Regions from separate parts of the Mesorhizobium sp. B2-9-1 genome, predicted to be linked through region 1. Evidence: riboswitches for the same ligand, from Rfam matches in the RefSeq annotation. Region 1 holds a riboswitch; the other holds the start of a gene.
What was found. A riboswitch is a leader RNA that binds a small molecule or an ion and turns the genes downstream of it on or off. The one in region 1 is predicted to bind thiamine pyrophosphate.

Region 1 (3,743 bases):
ACGGCGAGGCCGGCGAAGGCACCGCCGATGAGCATGGCGATGGCCGCGAGCGCGACGACGCCGGCAGTGATGCGGGAGTCACGTGCAGGGTGCACGCTGCACCACCGGGGCAGGACTGAAAACTAGAGAGCGCCGTGTTCCTTCGCGCCCCCCTCTGTCCTGCCGGACATCTCCCCCTCTAGGGGGGAGATTGGCAGCTTTGGCGCCGCGCTCGATCCTGCAACGTCGGAGATTGGCGAAGGTCGGCGTGACAGCCAATCTCCCCCCTTGAGGGGGAGATGTCCGGCAGGACAGAGAGGGGGGCCTTGGCGCAAGCATCGCAGCCCTACTTGCTCATCACCGCCAGCCACTCATCCACCCACGCCTTGCGGTTGGCGGCGACCTCCTGCGGGCTGAACAGCAAGGTCTTGGTCGGCTTCACCAGTTTGTCGAAGGCCGGGTTGAGCGGCTTGTCGGTCTTGCCGGCGGGGAACATCCAGTTGGTTTCCGGAATGACATCCTGGAATTTCGGTCCCGTCATGAAGGCGATGAACTTTTGCGCCAGCAGGTTCTTCGCGCCCGTCTTGGTGATGCCGGCAACCTCGATCTGCAGGTACTCGCCCTCCTCGAACGAGGCCGCCTGGTAGCGCTCGGTGTTCTCGGCCACCATGTGGTAGGCCGGCGAGGTGGTGTAGGACAGCACCATCGGCGCCTCGCCCTTGGTGAACAGGCCATAGGCTTCGCTCCAGCCCGGAGTCACCGTCAGGACCTTGGTCTTGAGCTTTGCCCAGGCCTTCGGCGCCTTGTCGCCATAGACCGACTTCACCCACAAAAGCAGCCCGAGGCCGGGCGTCGAGGTGCGCGGATCCTGAATGACTATCTTGTCCGTGCCGCCACCCTCGACCAGCTCCTTCAGGCTCTTCGGCGGGACTTTAAGCTTCTGCGTGTCATAGACGACGGCGAAATAGCCGTAGTCGAAAGGCACGAAAGTGTCGTCGCTCCAGCCGCCAGGCACGTCGATGCCGGAGACTTCGCCATGCGGTGCGAATAGTCCGCTCGCCTTGGCGTCGGCGGTGAGATTGGTGTCGAGGCCGAGCACGATGTCGGCCTTGGTGCCGGCGCCTTCGAGCTTGACGCGGTTGAGGAGCGCAACGCCGTCGGCCACCGAGACGAATTCGAGATCGCAGCCGCATTCGGCCTCGAATTCCTTCTTCACCGCCGGGCCGGGACCCCAATCGGCGGTAAAGCTTTCATAGGTATAGACGGTGAGCTTGTCCTTCGCGGCGGCAGGCGCGACGCCCGCCAGAAGCGAAACAAAGCCGGTTGCAAGAATGAGATGGGACAGCATTGCGCGCATATCGGCGCCTCCTTCGTTCGAGTGACAAGGAATTGAGGCGCCGGATCGTCCGAAACGTCTAATCCCTCCGCCGGTACAAACCGGATCAGGTTCAGCGGGTTGGCTTGATCGCCTCTCAGCCGGATCACGTCCGGCACCCCGTTAGAGCGTTTCGACAGATAGGCCCGGCCGAAGCAGCGCGCAAGCGGAAGTTTGCCGGGCAGCTAATGTTCGCCGGCAGGCTGGCAGCCGAAGCGCGCGGCATCCCGCTTCCGTTTCGCCCGACGGGCTGATAAGGGCGACGGCCATGGGCACATTCACCATCCTGCTTGGCGGCGAGCTTATCCGCACGCCCCGGCTCGAACGCCAGATCGAAGGCTCGCGCGTCATCGCCGCCGATGCCGGCATCGGCCATGCCCGCATGCTCGGCCTGATGCCGGAGCTCTGGGTTGGCGATTTCGACTCGGTGCCGACCAACCTGCCGGATGATCTCGCCGCCGTGGCGCGAAAAGTCTTCCCGGCCGAGAAAGACATGACCGATGGCGAGCTCGCCATAGCGGAAGCGCTTCAGCGAGGCGCCACCAGCCTCGTGTTGGCCGGTGCCTTTGGCGGCAAGCGCGCCGATCATGCCTTCCTGCATCTGGCGATGGCCATGCGGCTGGCCGAGGCTGGCACGACCGTGCTGCTGACCAGCGGCGCGCAGGAAGGCGTTCCCATCCTGCGCGGCAAGGCCAGCTTCGACTATGACGACGGCACCTTGTTTTCGGTGCTCGGCCTTTCCGACCTGTCCGGCCTGACGGTCACCGGCGCCAAATGGCCGCTCGACCGCGTGGAGGTGGCGTTCGGTTCCTCGCTCACTATATCAAACGAGGTCAAAGGGCAGCTTGGCATCGCGCTGGAGCGCGGCCGGGCGCTGCTTCTGGCCCACCCCTATCCTCTTCCAGAAAGTTGACATGGCGCCGCCACTTCTCAACCTCGACGGCATTAGACTGACCTTCGGCGGCACCCCGCTGCTCGACGGCGCGGCGCTCAGCGCATCCGCCGGCGAGAAGATCGCGCTGGTCGGACGCAACGGCTCGGGCAAGTCGACGCTGCTCAAGATCGCCGCCGGGATGATCGAGCCGCAGGACGGCGAGGTGTTCCGCCAGCCTTCGGCCACGGTCCGCTATCTGCCGCAGATGCCGGACATGGACGGCTTCGCCGACGTGCGCGCCTATGTCGAGGCGGGCCTTGGCCCGGCCGACGATCCGCATCGCGCCACCTATCTGATGGAACATCTTGGCCTGACCGGCGAGGAGCGGCCGAACGACCTGTCCGGCGGCGAGGCGCGCCGCGCCGCCCTTGCCCGCGTCATGGCGCCGGAACCCGACATCCTGCTCCTCGACGAGCCGACCAACCATCTCGACCTTTCGGTGATTGAATGGCTGGAAGAAGAACTCGCCCGCACCTCCTCCGCGGTGATCCTGATCTCGCACGACCGCCGCTTTCTCGAGCGCGTCACGCGCGCCACCGTCTGGCTGGACCGCGGCCAGACGCGGCGGCTGGACAAGGGCTTTGCGCATTTCGAGGAATGGCGCGACCAGGTGCTGGAAGAGGAAGAGCGCGACCAGCACAAGCTCGGCCGCCAGATCGTGCGCGAGGAACATTGGCTGCGCTATGGCGTGACCGCCAGGCGCAAGCGCAACATGCGCCGCCTCGGCGAGTTGCAAACCATGCGCCAGCGCTTCCGCAGCCATCGCGGAGCAGAGGGCACCGCGACGATGGTGGCCAGCGACGCCGCCGAATCCGGCAAGCTGGTGATCGAGGCCAGGAACATCGACAAGAGCTTTGGCGATCTCACCGTGGTCAAGGGGTTCTCGACCCGCATCCAGCGCGGCGACCGCGTCGGCCTGGTCGGCCCGAACGGTGCCGGCAAGACGACATTGTTGAAGATGCTGACCGGCGAGCTGGCACCGGACGCCGGCACCGTGCGGCTCGGCGTCAATCTCGAGATTGCGACGCTCGATCAGAAGCGCGAGGCCGTTGATCCGCAGGAGACGCTGGCGCATTACCTCACCGACGGACGCGGCGAGAACCTTGTCGTCAATGGCGAGCAGCGTCATGTCGTCTCCTACATGAAGGATTTCCTGTTCAAGCCGGAGCAGGCCCGCACGCCGGTGCGCGAGCTTTCCGGCGGCGAACGCGCGCGGCTGCTTTTGGCCCGCGTGCTGGCCCGGCCGGCGAACCTTCTGGTGCTCGACGAGCCGACCAACGATCTCGACATGGAGACGCTAGAGCTGCTGCAGGAGCTTGTCGCGGGCTTTGCCGGAACCGTGATCCTGGTCAGCCACGACCGCGATTTTCTCGACCGCACCGTCACCAGCGTGATCGCGCCGGACGGCGGCGGCCGCTGGATCGAATATGCCGGCGGCTATTCCGACATGCTGGC
Region 2 (3,743 bases), on a different contig from region 1:
GGCCGCTCGCCCGCGTCCACCAATTGGCGATTGTGTGAAACGATGCATTTTTCGACCCGCTGAGCCAAGGGTTGCAGCAGCATGATTGTTCGCTTTTCGGGCGACCCGGATTCCTTCCCTTCTACGATGAAGAGGTGAGAACGCGCCTCACCAAGCATCGCTCGAGCGGGCAAACCTCACCCCCGCGGCGATCATCGCGCTTTCGCATTCGCTGATCAGCCTGAGGTTGCGCAAATACCGCGCCGCCGTCTCCGGCAGCCAGGCCGCACACGCCTCGACATAGACGCGGCCATGCACCAGCGCGCCGGTCGAAAGCCGCTCCTCTTTTTCGGCGATCACCTTCAGATATTGCCGGATAAAGCGGATGTCGTCGGCGATGTCCTGGTTGGCCATGCGCCAGGCGCCGGCAAGGCGTTCGCGCTCGGCGAGCGGCAAAGGCGACAACAACGGGTGGGAGAGGTCGGCAAAAGCGGCATGGTTCGCGGTGGTCAAGCAAATCCCCTCAATGGAAGGGAAATATCGTACTTTATGTACGAAAAGCAATCAAGTAGGATTCGTACGATTTGAACGATACTGCATCATGAGAGCGAGATTCAGCGCAGGCGCATCGGAAAGTCATCAAGGTCTATGCGGGCTTGCTCGAGCGCCTTTCCCAAGACCAGATCAACCATTTCGTGCCTGTCCGGCTTGAGCAGGTTCAATCCCTTCCGCAAGGCCTCTCGCCAGGCATCACCGCGTCCCCAGGCTTCCGCGAAGGCATAGGCAAGGTCGTCCTGTCTGCGCATTGCATCCAGCGCCTCGACCAGCAAGCCTGCCTGGTGGAGATCTTTCTCCCGCTTGGCGGCGCTGCTTCGCTCGCGCCGTGCCGCGACGATCAGCTTATGGACCGCAAAGCGTTCGGGCGAGGGGACAAGCACCGGCACGCCGGAGCGATGCAGGAGCACCGTCCGCACAGGATCGCGGATCAGGAAATCGAGGAAGCGCAGCGGCTGAGCCGAAGCGCCGCCGAGCGAAGGCATCGGACTGGCGTGGTCCGTGTGCTCGTCGCTGCCTCGGTTCGGGGTGAGGAACTCGATCCGGTAGCGCGAGGCGTTCTCGTACTGCGTCGTACGGCCAGCATCCGTCCGGTGCGGGATCTCGCGGAATGTTGGGTCGACCGCCTTCAACACATCGATGACCGGCGGCGTGCTGTCCTCCACTTCGGCCGAAACGGAATGGAACTGTGCGAAGCCGGCATCACCCGTCTGCAGCGCGGCACCTGGAAGGCGCACCCCCAGATATCCGGCATAAGTCTGGAACGCGACCGTGCCGATAAGCACGGCGCGCAAGCGGAAGAGCCCGGCCCTTTCCAGCGCCTCGACGACGTCGCCGGTGAAAGGTTCGGGTGCGCTCAGGCCAGCATCGCGGACAAGCGTGGAGACCAGCTTGCGGCGGCTCCTGAGATCGTCCTTGATTTCCCTGAAGGTCGCGACCCGTTTGGCGATCTCGGGATCCTCGGCCGGGCCGACATAGCGCCGCGTTTTCTCGGGGTGGGTTTCCTCGAAATACCAGTAGTCGCGGCCCTTCACCGGCACGCGCACGAAATTGCCTGCCGTCGAGAAATCCGTCTCGAAGGAGGCATCCAGGCTGCGTTGCACCAACTCGGCATAAAGAGTGCGATAGGCGAGATCGATGGTTTTCATTGCCGCTCCCGGCTCCTACGAAGCTGTTATAGAAATTGTGCGATTTTCTTATAACTTGCGCGCCGTCAATCCAGATCGCAAGGCTATTATAAGAAAATTACAAAAATCTTATAACCACCGGCATCTCCCATAGGGAGATGGGCGCCTGGCCCAATTGACACCGCAAAAAACCGCTTTCCCAGCACCGCAAACAGTGCTTTAACCCGGCCATCCACAGGGGTGCTCCGTACGGTCGGGGCTGAGATGGTGGCGGCAAGCCTCCGGACCCTAAAGCTGATCTGGATAATACCAGCGGAGCGAGGCGGGCCATGTTTTCCGGCGCACAGATTTCCCTTTATCCCATGGCCGACGATTTCGTCGGCGTGATCCTTGGCGCGCTTGGCGCGCTCGATCCTTACCGCGACAGGCTGAGGATCGAGACAGACGACATCTCAACGCTGCTGGTCGGGCCGCCCGAGGTGCTGTTCCCAGCCATGCGCGACCTGTTCGTGGCGGCCGCCAAAAGCGGCAGGCACTGTGTGCTGTCGGCCGCCGTCTCGCGCGGCTGCCCCGGCGAGCCGGATGACCCGATCTGCCGCTCCGAGGAGATCGGCGGCCCGGCGATCCCGCTCGACGAACGCAAGCGCGCCGCGTTGCGCGCCGTCGAGGCCACGCTTTCGACCAATCAGCCGGTGGCGGCGCAATTCTCGCTCTATGTGATGGGCACCGGCGACCACATGGACGAGATCTATGGCTGTATCGACTTCCTGAAACAGTCGGGCGTCTTCGAACGCTCCAAGCATTTTTGCACCAAGCTGCGCGGCGACGCCGGCGCGGTCTTCGCCACTCTGAACGAAGCCTTCTGCCGCTTCGGGCCCGGCGCCGGTCACGTGACGCTCGACATCACCATTTCGGCGAACAGCCCGACCGCGGCTTGAGCGCAAGCTCGATCTATCGAGGTAGATGTCGTGGCTGTTTGGCTTGATCCATTGGGGGGAAGTGTCCCCAATCCTACTTCGCAAGTAGGGCATACGTCGGCGATTGGCGAAGCCCGTCGCGACGGCCAATCTCCTCCCTTGAGGGGGAGATTGGCTGTCATCTCGACCGTCGCCAAGATCTTCCCCGCCGCTGTCGCATTCGCTCTCCTCCTCCTAATTTGGGAACTCTGCGCACGCCTCGGCGGCATCGCCCCCACCGTGCTCCCTGCACCCTCGCGCGTGCTGGCGCAGGCCTGGGAGAACCGGGCGGCACTGGCCGACAACACGCTTCCCACCATGCGCGCCACGCTGGCGGGCTTTGCCTGCTCGCTCGTTGCCGCCTTCATCCTCTCGGCGCTGGTCGACTTCTTTGCCCCCCTGCGCCGCGCGCTGTTCCCGCTCCTGATCGCCAGCCAGACCTTGCCGCTGGTGGCGATCGCGCCGCTGGTGGTGCTTTGGTTCGGCTTCGGGCTGTTGCCGAAGATCCTGCTCGTGGCGCTGGTCACCTTCTTTCCGATGATGGTGGCATTGGTGGAGGGCTATGCCGCCACGGCCCAGGAAATCAGCCAGATGCTTGCCGCCATGGGAGCAGGGCGCCGGCGCATCTTCTGGCTCGCTCGGTCGCCGTCGGCGCTGCCCTATTTCTTCGCCGGACTGCGCATCTCCATCACCTATGCGGTGGTCGGCGCCATCTTCGCCGAATATGCGGGCGCGGCGAAAGGGCTCGGCATCTATATGCTCAGCGCCAAGAACAATTTCCGCCCCGACTTGGTGCTCGCAGCCGTCGCGGTCAGCTCGGCGCTCACGCTGACGCTGTTCGGCCTCGCCGTGCTCGCCCAGCGTCTCGCCATGCCATGGGAAAATGCAAAGAGCGACAGGGCGGGGCGCTATGGCGACAAGCCTTCCGGAGAGGGCCGGCCATGACGCGGCTCGAGCTCCGCAACATGCGAAAAAACTTCGGCGCGCTCGAGGTTTTGGCGGGCATTTCGCTGCATGTCGAAGAGGGCGAGTTCGTCTCGATCCTCGGCCCCTCCGGCGCGGGCAAGTCGACACTGTTCCAGTTGCTCACCGGCGCAATCCGGGGCGAGGGCGAGATGCGCTTCGA

Region 2: another riboswitch for thiamine pyrophosphate. It lies ahead of FJW05_RS11420 (YkoF family thiamine/hydroxymethylpyrimidine-binding protein); the one in region 1 lies ahead of thiB (thiamine ABC transporter substrate binding subunit).

Annotation. Positions count from the first base shown of each region.
Region 1 is NZ_VFTP01000009.1:161,354-165,096, reverse strand. It holds gene thiP (thiamine/thiamine pyrophosphate ABC transporter permease) at 1-95, opposite strand, end outside; gene thiB (thiamine ABC transporter substrate binding subunit) at 326-1,336, opposite strand; TPP riboswitch at 1,382-1,487, opposite strand; gene FJW05_RS17885 (thiamine diphosphokinase) at 1,623-2,267, shown strand; gene FJW05_RS17880 (ABC-F family ATP-binding cassette domain-containing protein) at 2,269-3,743, shown strand, end outside.
Region 2 is NZ_VFTP01000004.1:272,592-276,334, reverse strand. It holds gene FJW05_RS11430 (hypothetical protein) at 148-492, opposite strand; gene FJW05_RS11425 (GSU2403 family nucleotidyltransferase fold protein) at 594-1,682, opposite strand; TPP riboswitch at 1,888-2,000, shown strand; gene FJW05_RS11420 (YkoF family thiamine/hydroxymethylpyrimidine-binding protein) at 1,991-2,599, shown strand; gene FJW05_RS11415 (ABC transporter permease) at 2,759-3,562, shown strand; gene FJW05_RS11410 (ABC transporter ATP-binding protein) at 3,559-3,743, shown strand, end outside.